Regions from separate parts of the Bradyrhizobium sp. 521_C7_N1_3 genome, predicted to be linked through region 1. Evidence: predicted binding sites of a transcription regulator. Region 1 holds the regulator's gene; each other region holds the start of a gene.
The links. The regulator PhoB, encoded in region 1, activates phosphate uptake and scavenging genes when phosphate is short. The targets are predictions, from matches to a motif close to TGTCATNNANCTGTCAT.
Positions count from the first base shown of each region.

Region 1 (4,993 bases):
ACCGAGCTGCATCTCGGCACCGGTCAGCATGATCGGCTCGCCACCGAGCTGGCGCATGGCGACGTCGAACGAGACGCGGGTGCGCGTGGACGGACGCTCGAAGATCATCGCCAGCGTCTTGCCTTCCAGCGGCTTCACCGGCTGGTGCGCTTTCTGCTTCGCCTTCATGGCGGAGGAGGCCGCGAGCATGCTCTTGAGCTCCGACAACGGGAGCTCGTTGATATCCAGAAAGTGCTTCGGGGACTTGCTCATCAGCTTGCCGCCCGCTTGGTCTGACTGGACGAGATCGCGGCGCAGGCGCGCTCGAGCCGCCCGACGCTGTCCTCGATCTCGGCTTCGGTGACGATCAAGGGCGGCAGGAAGCGCACGACATTGTCGCCGGCGCCGACCGTGAGCAATTTTTCGTTGCGCAATGCCGCGCCGAGATCGCCTGACGGCACCACGGCCTTGATGCCGATCAGAAGGCCTTCGCCGCGCACTTCGCTGACGATGTCGGGATAACGATCGATCACGGAGGCGAGCTTCTGCTTGAGCAGCAGCGACATCTTCTGCACGTGGTCGAAGAAGCCGGGCTTGAGCATGACGTCGAGCACGGCGTTGGCAGCAGAGATCGCGAGCGGATTGCCGCCGAAGGTCGAGCCGTGCGAGCCGGGACCCATGCCGGCAGCCGCGTCCGCGGTCGCCAGCACCGCGCCGATCGGGAAACCGCCACCGAGCGCCTTGGCCAGCGACATCACGTCAGGCGTGACGCCGGTGCGGCGATGCGCGAACAGATCGCCGGTGCGGCCCATGCCGGTCTGCACCTCGTCGAACGCGAGCAGCAGGCCCTTCTCGTCGCAGAGCTGGCGCAACGCCCTCAGGAAGGCGGGCGTTGCCGAACGTACGCCGCCCTCACCCTGGATCGGCTCGATCAGGATGCCGGCGGTCTGCGGACCGATCGCCTTCTTGACGGCTTCGATGTCGCCATGCGGGACCTGGTCGAAGCCATCCATCGGCGGGCCGAACCCTTCGAGATATTTTGCCGAACCGGTCGCGGCGAGCGTTGCCAGCGTGCGGCCGTGGAAGGCGCCTTCGAAGGTGATGATGCGGTAACGCTCCGGATGCCCCTTGGAGAAGTGATGATGGCGGACCAGCTTGATCACACCTTCCAGCGCTTCGGCGCCGGAATTGCAGAAGAACACGAAGTCCGCGAAGCTTTCGTTGCACAGACGCGCGGCAAGCTTCTCGCCGTCCGGACTCTGGAACAGGTTCGACATGTGCCAGAGTTTGGTGGCCTGCTCCTGCAACGCCTTGACCAACGCAGGATGAGCATGGCCGAGCGCATTCACCGCCACGCCCGAGGTGAAATCGAGATAGCGATCGCCATTGGTCGCAATCAGCCAGCAGCCTTCACCGCGCTCGAAACCGAGGTCGGCCCTGGCGAAAACGGGGAGCAAATGCGGCGCTGCGCTGTTAGTCATGACGATCACTTGAATGTTGCGGACGGCGTGAGCGTGCATTGCGCAACGCACCATTGACCGGCCCGGAAAACGAAACGTGCCGCCTTTTAAGGGCGGCACGTGTGACTATCTTATGCCTGGTGAAACCGGTGTCAATGCCGCCCGGAAAGCCTCGCGAAACGCAGAATCCGTAGTCTTGCGGTGGCGATTTTGCGTATTTCCGCCACGGAACATGTGGAAGCGAGTCGGCGGACTCTTGCGCGTGAGTCACGCCATATTGTAGCGTTTGGCTTGTCAGATACGACATCTCGTGCAGCAGTTCTGATCCTCTAAGTCCTCATGTACCGGCGTAAGCGTTCGGGCGCATCTGGCGCGCCCGGCGAGCCTTAAGGGATTCTGGCGGCACGGGTTTTTCGAGGCTTAGGCATTCGCCGTGCGGCCGCCAGGATGGCAGGCGCCGGCGGAGGAAAGGGTGCAATGACCGTTTTGACCTGGTCGGATGATCGCGTCGAGCAGCTGAAAAAGCTCTGGGAGGCCGGACTTTCGGCCAGCCAGATCGCCGCTGAACTCGGCAATGTGACCCGCAATGCCGTAATCGGCAAAGTGCACCGGCTCGGCCTGTCGGGCCGCGCCAAGAGCCCTTCATCGGCAGCGCCGCGGCCGCGCAAGGCGCGCCCCGCCCAGCACATGATGCGGGTGACCCGCCCGATCGCACGCGGCAACACCGCGCTGGCACAAGCCTTCGAAGTCGAGGTCGAGGCCGAACCGGTCACCTACGACAACGTCGTGCCGATGAGCCAGCGGCTGTCGCTGCTGGAGCTGAACGAGGCCACCTGCCACTGGCCGGTCGGCGATCCCTCGAGCCCGGATTTCTTCTTCTGCGGCGGCAAGGCGCTCTCCGGCCTGCCCTACTGCGCCCAGCACTCGCGCGTGGCGTATCAGCCCGCGGCCGATCGCCGGCGCGCGCCGGCGAAGCCGGGTCCGCGCTGAGTACAGTTCCAGACAACCCTGTCCCGGCACAGAGCCGGGACGATCGAGCAAGAAAAAAGCGCGCCACCCGGCGCGCTTTTTGTTTGCCGGCTTGCAGCGGACCTTACGCCTGCTCCGCCTTCGCAAAGCGATCATCCAGTGCGTAGCCCGCGCCGCGGACGGTGCGGATCGGGTCCTGCTCGCGGCCGAGATTGAGCAGCTTGCGCAGGCGGCCGATATGGACGTCGACGGTGCGCTCATCGATGTAGATGTCACGGCCCCAGACGCTGTCGAGCAGCTGCTCGCGCGAGAACACGCGGCCGGGATGCTCCAGGAAGAACTCCAGCAGGCGATATTCGGTCGGGCCGAGATCGATCGGCCGGCCCGAGCGCGCCACGCGGCGCTTGTCGCGGTCGAGCTCGATGTCGCCATAGGCGAGCACGGTGGCGAGCCGCTCCGGGCTGGCGCGCCTGAGCAGGCCCTTCACGCGTGCCAGCAGCTCCGGCACCGAGAACGGCTTGACGATGTAGTCGTCGGCGCCGGTCGCAAGACCCCGCACCCGCTCGCTCTCCTCGCCGCGCGCGGTGAGCATGATGATCGGGAGCTGCTTGGTCTCGGGCCGGGTGCGCAGCCGCCGGCACAGCTCGATGCCGGAGAGGCCCGGCAGCATCCAGTCGAGCACGATCAAATCGGGGATGTGCTCCTTGAGGCGGGTGTCGGCGTCGTCGCCGCGCATCACCGTCTCGACGTCATAGCCGTCGCCTTCGAGGTTGTAGCGGAGAAGCTCGGTGAGAGCTTCCTCGTCCTCAACCACCATAATGCGTGCGCCCATGGTGTCGTCGCTCCTTAAGTGTTCGGGACCGTCGTGGCGAAGGTCGTCATGTCGCCCTTCGGCCGCTTGTCGGTGATCGCCTGGCCCTCGATCATGTAGAACACGGTCTCGGCAATGTTGGTGGCGTGGTCACCGATGCGCTCGATGTTCTTGGCGCAGAACATCAGGTGGATACAGAACGAGATGTTGCGCGGATCCTCCATCATGTAGGTGAGCAGCTCGCGGAACAGCGAGGTGCAGATGGCGTCGACTTCCTCGTCGCCCTTCCACACCGCCATCGCCGCGGGCAGATCGTGCGCGGCATAGGCGTCCAGCACCGACTTGACCTGCTGCTGCACGAGGTCGGTCATGTGCTCCAGGCCGCGGAACAGCTTGAGCGGGTGGAAATCGGTCTCCAGCGCCGCAACGCGCTTGCCCATGTTCTTGGCGAGGTCGCCGATCCGCTCGAGATCGGTCGCGACGCGCATGGCGCCGACGATTTCGCGCAGATCCACCGCCATCGGCTGGCGGCGCGCGATGGTGAGCACGGCGCGCTCCTCGATCTTCTTCTGGAGCGCGTCGAGCTCGGCATCGATGGTCACGACGCGCTGGCCGAGCGCGACGTCGCGGCGGATCAGGGCGTCGACGGAGTCGACGATCATGCGCTCGGCGATGCCGCCCATCTCGGCGACCAGGCGCGTGAGCTCCTGGAGGTCGGTGTCGAAGGCCTTTGCGGTATGTTCAGAACCCATGTTCCGTCTCCTCAGCCGAACCGGCCGGTGATGTAATCCTGCGTGCGCCGGTCGGTCGGCGACGTGAAGATCTTGCTGGTGTCGTCGAACTCGATCAGCTCGCCGAGATACATGAAGGCGGTCTTGTCGGAGACGCGCGCCGCCTGCTGCATGTTGTGGGTGACGATCGCGATCGTGTAGTTCTCGGACAGCTCCTGGATCAGCTCCTCGACCTTGGCGGTCGAGATCGGGTCGAGCGCCGAGCAGGGCTCGTCGAACAGGATCACCTCGGGCCGCACCGCGACCGTGCGGGCGATGCAGAGGCGCTGCTGCTGGCCGCCGGAGAGCGACAGGCCGGAGGCGTTGAGCTTGTCCTTGACCTCGTTCCACAGCGCGCCGCCGCGCAGCGCCTTCTCGACGCGGTCGTCCATCTCGGACTTCGAGATCTTCTCGTAGAGACGGATGCCGAAGGCGATGTTCTCGTAGATCGTCATCGGGAACGGCGTCGGCTTCTGGAACACCATGCCGACGCGGGCGCGCAGCAGATTGAGGTCCAGCTTGGGGTCGAGGATGTTGGTCTGGTCGAGCATGAGCTGACCGGTGACGCGCTGGCCCGGATAGAGATCGTACATCCGGTTGAAGATGCGCAGCAGGGTGGACTTGCCGCAGCCCGACGGGCCGATGAACGCCGTGACTCGGTTGGTCCCGAGCGCCAGATTGATGTTCTTCAGCGCGTGGTGCTCGCCATAATAGAAGTTCAGGTTGCGCACCGTCACCTTGGCCGGAGCCTCGGGCAACACCGGCGCCTGCGGCAAACCACCGGCCGCGCTCATCGATACGGAAAGCTCACTCATTTTGCGGTCCTCTCGGCGCCAAGGATGCGCGCGCCAATGTTCAGGGCAAGCACGGTAATCGTGATCAGCAGCGCGCCGCTCCAGGCGAGCTGCTTCCAATAGGCGTAGGGGCTCTGGACGAAGTTGTTGATGGTGACCGGCAGGTTCGCCATCGTCTTGTTCAGGCCGAGGCTGAAGAACTGGTTCGAC
Region 1 covers NZ_CP197232.1:9,886,401-9,891,393, forward strand. Annotated here, with positions in the region: gene argF (ornithine carbamoyltransferase) at 1-252, opposite strand, end outside; gene AB7008_RS46970 (aspartate aminotransferase family protein) at 252-1,460, opposite strand; gene AB7008_RS46975 (GcrA family cell cycle regulator) at 1,917-2,429, shown strand; gene phoB (phosphate regulon transcriptional regulator PhoB) at 2,533-3,240, opposite strand; gene phoU (phosphate signaling complex protein PhoU) at 3,255-3,971, opposite strand; gene pstB (phosphate ABC transporter ATP-binding protein PstB) at 3,983-4,804, opposite strand; gene pstA (phosphate ABC transporter permease PstA) at 4,801-4,993, opposite strand, start outside.

Region 2 (4,993 bases), 9.5 Mb from region 1:
GTACCTCAAGGACATCTGGCCGACGACGAAGGAGATCAACGCCTTCATGAAGAAGTTCGTGACCGCGTCGATCTTCAAGAAGAAGTATGCCGACGTGTTCAAGGGCGACACCAACTGGCGCAAGATCAAGACGGTCGAGAGCGAGACCTATCGCTGGAACATGAGCTCGACCTACGTGCAGAACCCGCCCTATTTCGACGGCATGAAGAAGGAGCCGGAGCCGGTCACCGACATCGTCGAGGCGCGCATCCTCGCCATGTTCGGCGACAAGATCACCACCGACCACATCTCGCCGGCCGGCTCGATCAAGCTCACCTCGCCCGCCGGCAAATATCTCAGCGAGCACCAGGTGCGTCCGGCCGACTTCAACCAGTACGGCACGCGTCGCGGCAACCATGAAGTGATGATGCGCGGCACCTTCGCCAACATCCGCATCAAGAACTTCATGCTGAAGGGCGCTGACGGAAATATCCCGGAAGGCGGTCTCACCAAGCACTGGCCCGACGGCGAGCAGATGTCGATCTACGACGCCGCGATGAAGTACCAGCAGGAGCAGGTGCCGCTGGTGGTGTTCGCCGGCGCCGAATACGGCAACGGTTCCTCGCGCGACTGGGCTGCGAAGGGCACGCGCCTGCTCGGCGTCCGCGCCGTGATCTGCCAGAGCTTCGAGCGCATCCACCGCTCCAACCTGGTCGGCATGGGCGTGCTGCCGCTGACGTTCGAGGAGGGCACCTCCTGGTCCTCGCTCGGCCTGAAGGGCGACGAGAAGGTCACGCTGCGCGGCCTGGTCGGCGACCTGAAGCCGCGTCAGAAGCTGACCGCGGAGATCGTCTCCGGCGACGGTTCGTTGCAGCGGGTTTCGCTGCTTTGCCGCATCGATACGCTGGACGAGCTCGATTACTACCGGAACGGCGGCATTCTGCACTACGTGCTGCGCAAGCTCGCGGCCTAAGCGCGAATTTGTGAACGGTGGCTCACCGCGACGTGAGTAGAAGGTTAAACGAGGGCGGCCTATCACAGGGCCGCCTTCGTGCGTTAGAACACGCGTCCGACGGTCCCGCCCGGCGGAAAACCTCGCCCTGGACGGTTGAATGTACGATGCCCGTAAGACTACGGTGACCATCAGGCGATAGGATATTCCCCCCACGCGTGCGAGGTGTGACGTTCAACATGACTGCAATGATGGCTTCTAATCTGGTTTCGCGCTGGTCCGGTGCACTCTGGTCGGGAGCACTCGGCATCTGCGCCATCGTCGCCGTCATCCGTCCCGCCGAGGCTGAACCTCGCGCCGTGGTCGAGCTCTTCACATCGCAGGGCTGCTCTTCCTGCCCGCCCGCCGACCAGGTCATCGGCGATCTCTCCAAAGACCCGTCGATCATCGCGCTGAGCATGCCGATCGACTATTGGGATTATCTCGGCTGGAAGGACACGCTTGCGGATTCGCGCTTCTCGGCGCGGCAGCGCGCCTATTCGCGCATGCGCGGCGACCGCGAGGTCTATACGCCGCAAGTCGTAGTCAACGGTTCGACGCATGTCATCGGCAGCGACCGCGCCGGCATCGAGAGCGCGATCGGCCAGACCGACAAGGGCACGGGTGTGATGAGCGTGCCGGTGACGATGTCGCTTGCAGGCAAGCAGATCAACGTCTCGGTGGCGGCGAGCAAGGAGTCGGCGGTCTCGCGCGGCGAGGTCTGGATCTGCTCGATCACGAAATCGGTGCCGATCGCAATCAGCCGCGGCGAAAATCGCGGACAGCAGATCACCTATCACAACGTCGTGCGCAACCTGCTCAAGGTCGGCGACTGGAACGGACGTCCGGAAAGCTGGACGGTGCCGTTGGAAAATCTCACGCGCGAGGGCGTCGACGGCGCTGTGGTCTATGTCCAGGACGGCAGCCGCGAGAAGCCGGGTGCGATGCTCGGCGCAGCATACACGTCGCTGCACTGAAGCGAAGCACGCTCAAGAACGTCTCAAGACAATTGGTCTCTCGTCATTCCGGGGCGCGCGAAGCGCGAGCCATGGTGCGCGATTGCACACCTGAGAATCCATCGATCCACAATCTGAGCTGGGAAATGGATTCGGGGCTCGCGCCAAGAGGCGCGCCCCGGAATGACAGCGTGCCGGAAACATCCCGCCACAAACCAAAAAGGACCAACTTGCGTTGGCCCTCCTTGTCGCGCGTACAGACCCGATCCTGACGGCCCCGGGGGGCTGGGGGCTGAGGAATCCGGAACCGAAAGGACCGGGTCAACGCACACAACTCTTCTCGCAATGCAGGGCGGCAGGCGCTTGGCGGAAAAGCGGCGATATCAAGATTCCTTCTAACGATCCCGTGACGGTTTGCCGCGACAGAATTCCACTCCTGCGTGTGTTCCGATTCGCACCCGATTCAATGAGTTGAGTGAAGAGCCCCTTGCGGCGGGGAACGGTTGGCGCGATCATGCAACTGTCATGATCCGCGGTTCCGGGGACGGTCTTCGCGGATGCGATCATGCCGCGAGATGAGGAGGCGCTCGATGAGTCTGACGCCGGAGGACGCCGATCCGAGCGAGCAGCGCGCAGTGGCGCGCCCCGCCGCTGCGAATGCCCAACCCAACCGGGTGACATTCAACCGGCTGGAACTGAACCGCATCCTCAACCTGTACGGCCGCATGGTCGCCGACGGCGAGTGGCGCGACTATGCCATCGACTTCCTGAAGGACCGCGCGGTGTTCTCGGTCTTCCGCCGCGCCTCGGAAGTGCCGATCTATCGCATCGAGAAAGACCCGCGGCTGGCGCGCAAGCAGGGCATGTACAGCGTGATCTCGGCGACCGGTCTGATCCTGCGCCGCGGCCACGAGCTCGAGCGCGTGCTGCTGGTGATCGATCGCAAGCTGGCGGTGGTGTAGCCGTACGGACGGTGCCGTAGGGTGGGCAAAGGCGCACCGCGCCGTGCCCTCCATCTTTCCTCAATCGCCGGGCATGGTGGGCACGCTACGCTTTGCCCACCCTACGAGACCGAGGTTATTTCGGCACCGTGCTCGCGCCCTCACCGAGGTCGCGCTGCATCATCACCGTGTCGAGCCAGCGGCCGAATTTCAGGCCGACATTGGGATGCGTGCCGATCATCTTGAAGCCGCCGCGCGTGTGCACGCCGATCGAACCGGCATTGGCGGAATCGCCGATCACCGCGATCATCTGGCGGAAGCCGCGCGCCTCGCATTCGGCGATCAGCCGCTCCAGCAGCAATGAGCCGATGCCGCGGCGGTGGAATGAGGGATCAAGATAGATCGAGTTCTCGACCGTGAAGCGGTAGGCCGGCCGCGGCCGGTAGGCGCCGGCATAGGCATAGCCGGCGACGCTACGATCGAGGATCGCGACGAAATAGGGATAGCCGCCGTCGATCAGCGCGCGGTAGCGGCGCGTCATCTCGGCCAGATCCGGCGGTTCCAGCTCGAACGTCGCGGTGCCCTCGCGGACGGCCTGCTGGTAGATGGCGGTGATGGCGGGAAGGTCGGCCTCGACGGCGGGCCTGATCTCAGGTGCGGACATGGAAGGAAGATTAAAGCCTTCCCGCGGCGGCTGGAAGGGGCCGAGGCCGCCTCTCCGCCGTCATTGCGAGCGCAGCGAAGCAATCCAGAAATGCGCCCGCGGAGGGGCTCTGGATTGCTTCGCTGCGCTCGCAAGGACGAGGAGAGAGGTGGCGCTCGTAGCCCGGATGGAGCGCAGCGAAATCCGGGGCCGTCGCATCCGCAGATAGGCCTGTCCCGGATTGCGCTGCGCTCCATCCGGGCTACGGGCGTGTGGCGCGCCCCGCCCCAAACAAAAACCCCGGCCTCTCGGCCGGGGTTCGTATCCGTTCTCTCGTCGAAGCGCTTAGTCGCGCTGGCCGAGGAGCTGCAGGAGCAGCGTGAACAGGTTGATGAAGTTCAGGTACAGCGACAGTGCGCCGGTGATGGCCGCACGCTCTGCGATTTCACCGCCGGCCGAGGCGTAGCCGTAGATGTAGTCGTTCTTCAGCCGCTGGGTATCCCAGGCGGTGAGGCCCGCGAACACCAGCACGCCGACCACGGACACGATGAACTGCAGCATCGTGCTCGCCAGGAACAGGTTGACCAGGCTCGCGATGATGATGCCGATCAGGCCCATGAACAGGAACGAGCCCATCCCGGTCAGATCACGCTTGGTGGTGTAGCCGTAGAGGCTCAGTGCGCCAAACGTGGCCGCTGTGATGAAGAACACCCGCACGATCGAGGTGTGCGTGAACACCAGGAAGATCGAGGACAGCGAAATGCCCATCAGCGCCGCGAACACCCAGAACAGGATCTGCGCGGTCGAGGGGGCGAGACGGTTGATGCCCGCCGAGATCACGAACACCATCGCAAGCGGCGCGAGCATGAACAGCCACTTCAGGGGGCTGACGAACATCGCGTAGCCGAACGGCGTCAGGAACAGCTTGCCGACGCGGACGGCTTCCGGGGTCGGAACGTCGGTCACGGCGGCCATGTAGACGCCGAGCGCGGCCAGGCCGGTGATGGCGAGGCCGATGCTCATGTAATTGTAGATGCGCAGCATATAGGCGCGCAGGCCGGCATCGACCGTCGCGGCGTCAACACGCCCGGCGGCCCTGCCGAAAGGAGAAGCGTAGTTACGGTCTAGGTCCGACATGGTCGAATTCCCGTTGGTTGGCCCGGTCCGGCATGAGGGTCGCGATGCCGCCGGTTCGTCAAATTCTATCTCGGATACCGATCTGTGCCGACTAAATTCTGGCTCATAATCGGGGCTCCGAACCCATTGGATATGTGGGAAACTAACACATTCGCTGCAACCGTCCACGCGCGGCTGAATGTCGCCCTCGCCCGCAATCCTGGCGAGCAGACGTGGTTAATCGCTAGGAATCGTGCGATTCCGACATCGCGCGGGCGCCCGCTACCATTTGTCACAAATTCCGCAACACCGTGGCGGGCTTTTTGTTCAGTGCCAGCAGCGTCCCGGCGAGCCCAAGTCCGACCGT
Region 2 covers NZ_CP197232.1:431,314-436,306, forward strand. Annotated here, with positions in the region: gene acnA (aconitate hydratase AcnA) at 1-952, shown strand, start outside; gene AB7008_RS02015 (DUF1223 domain-containing protein) at 1,171-1,947, shown strand; gene AB7008_RS02020 (DUF2794 domain-containing protein) at 2,517-2,888, shown strand; gene AB7008_RS02025 (N-acetyltransferase family protein) at 3,004-3,531, opposite strand; gene AB7008_RS02030 (Bax inhibitor-1/YccA family protein) at 3,856-4,647, opposite strand; gene AB7008_RS02035 (ABC transporter permease) at 4,919-4,993, opposite strand, start outside.
Region 2: AB7008_RS02020 (DUF2794 domain-containing protein) is a predicted target of PhoB. The motif match lies at 2,437-2,453, and genes of this name have one in related genera.

Region 3 (4,993 bases), 170 kb from region 1:
ATAACCGGGGATCGCGATCGCCTTGAGGATCGCGCGGCGGATCATCCGCTTGGTCTGCTCGTCGAGATAGGCGAAATTGTAGGCGGGCGCGTTCATTCCGCGGCCTCCTTCATGGCATCGGGCGCGTTGGCCTCGGCAAACTCCTTGCGCAGCTTGCGGAGCAGGCCAAGCTCGGACTGGAAGTCGACATAGTGCGGCAGCTTCAGATGCTCGACGAAGCCGGTCGCCTGGACGTTGTCCGAATGCGACATCACGAATTCTTCATCTTGCGCCGGGGCCACGGCTTCTTCGCCGAGCTCGCGGGCACGCAGCGCGCGGTCGACCAGCGCCATCGACATGGTCTTGCGCTCGCTCTGGCCGAAGGCGAGACCATAGCCGCGGGTGAAGCACGGCGCTTCCGTCGCCGAACCCTTGAATTGGTTGACCATCTGGCACTCGGTGAGCTCGATGGAGCCGAGTGGCACGGCGAAGCCGACGTCTTCCGCGAAAAATTCGACCTCGACCTCGCCGAAGCGGATCTCGCCGACGAAGGGATGGTTGCGGCCGTAGCCGCGCTGGGTGGAATAACCCATCGCCAGCAGAAAGCCTTCGTCGCCGCGCGCGAGGTTTTGCAGGCGCAGGTCGCGATCGGCCGGGAAGTTCAGCGGTTCGCGCGTGAGATCGCCGACGCTGGCGCCGTCTTCGGCCCGCGGCGAGGATTCGATCAGCCCGTCGCGGCCCAGAATATCGGTCACACGCGGCGTGGGCGCCGTCGAGGCTTCGGCCGTCGCTGGCGCTTCAGGCACAAAGCCCTGGCCAAGCGAGGGATCGAGCAGGCGGTGCGTGTAGTCGAAGGTCGGCCCGAGAATCTGGCCGCCGGGAATGTCCTTGAACGTCGCCGACACCCGTCGCTGCACGCGCATGGCGCCGGTGTCGACCGGCTCGCTGGTGCCGAAGCGCGGCAGGGTGGCGCGGAAGGCGCGGACCAGGAAGATCGCCTCGATCAGGTCCCCGCGCGCCTGCTTGATGGCGAGCGCCGCGAGCTCGCGGTCATGGAGCGACCCTTCGCTCATGACGCGGTCCACGGCGAGGCCAAGCTGCTCCGAGATCTGGTCCAGCGTGACTTCGGAAACGCTCTGGTCGCCACGCCGCGCATTGGCGAGCAGGCGATGGGCGTTCTCGATGGCGCGCTCGCCGCCTTTGACTGCGACATACATGCGACTAGCTTCCCTTGTTCACGACACGCGTGGTGCGCGGGATCGCAACCACGGCGTCATCGGCGACCAGCACCAAATCGATGCCGCGCGGAAACAGCGCCTCGTTCATGCGCAGGCGCTCGAACAGATCGAAAGGCTTGATCGAGGCCTGAAGCGTCGCGACACCGTCGATGCCGGGGCCACGCAGTTCGAAACTGCGGCCCGAGTCCAGGCTCTCGACCTGAAGGATCACCGTGGTCGAACGATCCGGATACTCGTTCGTGCCCAGCGCGAAGCGCTCGAGCGCCGGCAGCGCCGCGCCGTCGCTGATCAGCGCGAACGCGGCGATCGAGGAATCCTGCACCACCGGCGCGCCGGTGTGGAACTTGAGCCATTTCACCACGTCCGACCTCTCCGCCATCCGCGCATCGAGCCAGAGCGGCGTGTCGTGGTCGAACAGCGTCAGCGCGATCGCGGCAGTGCCGCGCATCGTCGGCCCGGGCACTCCCGCCATCGGCACGATGCGCTGGACCGAGCCCGGCCGCGCCATCGCGTCCATGACGGAACGAAAGGTCGATTGCGCCGACAAGACCTTGTCGACGAAACCCGGCGGCAGCTCCGCAATCGTGGTCATGGCCTCACCCCTCACCGCGCACCATGGTGTAGAAATCAACCTTCGTCGCGGCGGTCTCGGCGGCCGCCTGCTTGCGCTGGATCATAAGCTGCTCGCGCAACGGCGCGATAACGTCACGCTCCACCGCCTCACCGAAATCACTGGACTGCGCCAGCGCGTCGCACAGCGCGATCAGCCGCGCCTTCTCGCCGTCGCGTCCCAGCGTATAGCCGAAGCCGACTTCGCCGCTCGCAAGCCGGACCGCCGCGCGCGACACCGTGGCTTCACCGAGATTGAATGGCGCGCCGTCGCCGCCGACCCGGCCGCGCAGCATGACGAGACCGTTTTCCGGCGCGCGCAGCTCCTGATGAGCCGGCAGGGCGAGAGCGCGGAGGCGAGCGGCGATCTCGCCCGCCTCCGCGTGCGCCAGCACGGCCATCGCGGCCTTGCGCTGGACTTGCTGGTTGTTGTGCTGGGTCACCAAATCCACCGAAACTTTCTGCAGAACTTGCCGAATCCAAGTTGTCTATGATAATAGACAACTTGATACGGAAGCGCCATGACTGTTTCGTGACAAACGTGTGATTTCTGAAGTAGGCTTCTCGGCGACATGAGCATGCAGGACACAGCCTCTTCGGGCGTCGCGCTGTGGCGCCTCGTTGCCGACGGCATCGAACGCGGCATCGCCGACGGCCGCTTTGCGGCCGGCGACAAGCTGCCGGGCGAGATGGAGATCGCCGAAACCTATCGCGTGAACCGCCACACCGTGCGGCGTGCGCTGGCCGCGCTTGCCGAGCGCGGCATCGTGCGCGCCGAACGCGGCAGCGGAACCTATGTCGAGGCGCAGCGCCTTGCTTATCCCTTGCGCTCGCGCACCCGCTTCTCCGAGATCGTCGGTGCCGACGGCCGCGAACCGCATGGCCGGCTGATCGAGGCGTCCGAGGACGTCGCGACCCGCGAACTGGCGCGCGAACTGGGATTGAAGGCCGGCGCGCCGCTGGTGCGGATCGAGGCGATCCGCCTCGCCGACCGCACGCCGATCTGCGTCTCCACCACCTGGCTGTCAGCGGAATTGTTCCCGGGCGCGGGCAACGTGTTCGCCGCGACGCGCTCGATGACGAAACTGCTCGAGCATTACGGCGTCCGCGACTACAGCCGCGGCGCGACCCGGATCACCGCCGGCATCGTGGACGCGACCGATGCTGCGCGGCTCGATCTGCCCCTGGGACGGCCGATCCTCGTGGTCGACGCGACCGACCACGATCTCGCCGGCAAGCCACTGGTGACCAAGCACTCGCGCTTTGCAGCGGAGCGGGTGGAGTTTCTGGTGGAGTCGTAGGCGGCTCTCTCCACGACACAGGGGCCGTAGGTGGGCAAAGGCGCACTTGCGCCGTGCCCACGATCTTTCTCGACATCTAGTCGGAGGTGGTGGGCACGCTTGCGCTTTGCCCACCCTACGGCAGTTGTGATCAGGCGACCGCCCGTCTCCCAATAATCGCAAACCGCAGCTTGCTCGAGATGAAATCGATCGCGGCCACTGCGACCAGAATCATCAGGATCAGGAACGACACCCTCTGCCATTCCAGCACGCGGATCTGCTCGGCGAGCTGGAGGCCGATGCCGCCGGCGCCGACGATGCCGATGATGGTGGCCGAGCGCGTGTTGGATTCGATGAAATAGAGCACTTGGCCGGCGATCACGGGCAGCACCTGCGGCAGCAGGCCGAAGCGGATCTCGTGCAAGGCGCTGCCGCCGGAGGCGCGGACGCCTTCGACCTGCTTCTGGTCGGCGCCCTCGATCGCCTCCGAGAACAGTTTTCCGAACGCGCCGAAATCCGACACGGCGATGGCGAGCACGCCGGCGAAAGGACCGAGCCCGACCACATTGATCCACACCAGAGCCCAGATCAGCGTGTCGACGCCGCGGATCGAATCGAGGAAACGCCTGATAGGAAAGCGCAGGATCTGCGAGGGTATGACGTTGCGAGCGGCGAGCAAGCTGACCGGAAGCGCGAACACGGCCGCAAGCGTCGTGCCGAGCAGCGCAATCGACAGCGTCTCACCTAGCGCCTTCAGATAGACCGGGAGCGAAGAGCCGGGATCGGGCGGGATCATCATCAGGCTGATCCAGCCGAGCTGGCTCAGCCCTGCGAAGAATCGCGACGGCGAGAAGTCGAGATCGACGAGGCCGTAAACCAGGATCGCGAAGGCCGCGACGATCATCGCGGGCATCGCGAGCCGCGCCGAGGCGGGGCGGTCGAACACATCGGGATAGCGCGCGCGAAGCTCTCGCGTGTCGACCTCCTGCGGCCTCGTCACGTCCGTGCCTCCTTGCCGAACAGACGGCCGCGCAGCCAGCCCGTGGTGATGTCGATGATGAAGACCGTGATGATGATGGTGAGCAGGATGGCACTGACGTCGGAGTAATAGAACTTGCGGATGGCGACGACGAGCTCCTGGCCGATGCCGCCGGCACCGACGAAGCCCATGACCGAGGCCTCGCGGACATTGATCTCGAAGCGCAGCAGCGCATAGCTGGCATAGCCCGCGGTAACCTGCGGCACCACGGCGAAGCGCATGCAGGAGAGCCAGCTCGCGCCGGTCGAGCGGATGCCTTCGACCGGCTTCATGTCGGCGTTCTCGACGATCTCGGAGAACAGTTTGCCGAGCGCGCCGGTGGAGTGAATCGCGATCGCGAGCACGCCGGCCATCGGCCCGAGGCCGAACGCGATCACGAAGATCAGCGCGAAGACGATGCCCGGCACGGTGCGGGCGAATTCGAGCAGGCGGCGCACCACGAAGCGCAGCCAGCGCGACGGCGATGTGTTCTCGGCCGCGAAGAAATTCAAGGCGAAGGCGAAGATCGCGCCGATCAGCGTGCCGACATAGGAGATCAGCAGCGTCTCGCCCAGCATCTTCAGCCATTTACGCCAGCCCCACAGCCACTCGCCGGCATCGGTCCAGACCCGCTGGCCGCTGTCGAGTGTGAGGATGCGGTCGAAATAGCTGATGAAGTTACCGAAATAGGTGAAAAGCGTGCGCAAATTCACTTCAGCGCCGATCGCGGCGAGAACCAGCGCGGCGGCGAAGATCACAACTCCCAACAGGAGGCGGAGTCGCTTGCGCGCGACCGCCCGGTCATAGGCGGCGTTCAACGCAGCCAGTTGCTGCTCGGGGAGGATCGAAACCGCGACGGTCATCTGGCC
Region 3 covers NZ_CP197232.1:9,712,030-9,717,022, forward strand. Annotated here, with positions in the region: gene AB7008_RS46120 (alpha-D-ribose 1-methylphosphonate 5-phosphate C-P-lyase PhnJ) at 1-96, opposite strand, end outside; gene AB7008_RS46125 (carbon-phosphorus lyase complex subunit PhnI) at 93-1,196, opposite strand; gene phnH (phosphonate C-P lyase system protein PhnH) at 1,201-1,809, opposite strand; gene phnG (phosphonate C-P lyase system protein PhnG) at 1,814-2,278, opposite strand; gene phnF (phosphonate metabolism transcriptional regulator PhnF) at 2,399-3,127, shown strand; gene phnE (phosphonate ABC transporter, permease protein PhnE) at 3,258-4,106, opposite strand; gene phnE (phosphonate ABC transporter, permease protein PhnE) at 4,103-4,987, opposite strand.
Region 3: phnF (phosphonate metabolism transcriptional regulator PhnF) is a predicted target of PhoB. The motif match lies at 2,348-2,364, and genes of this name have one in related genera.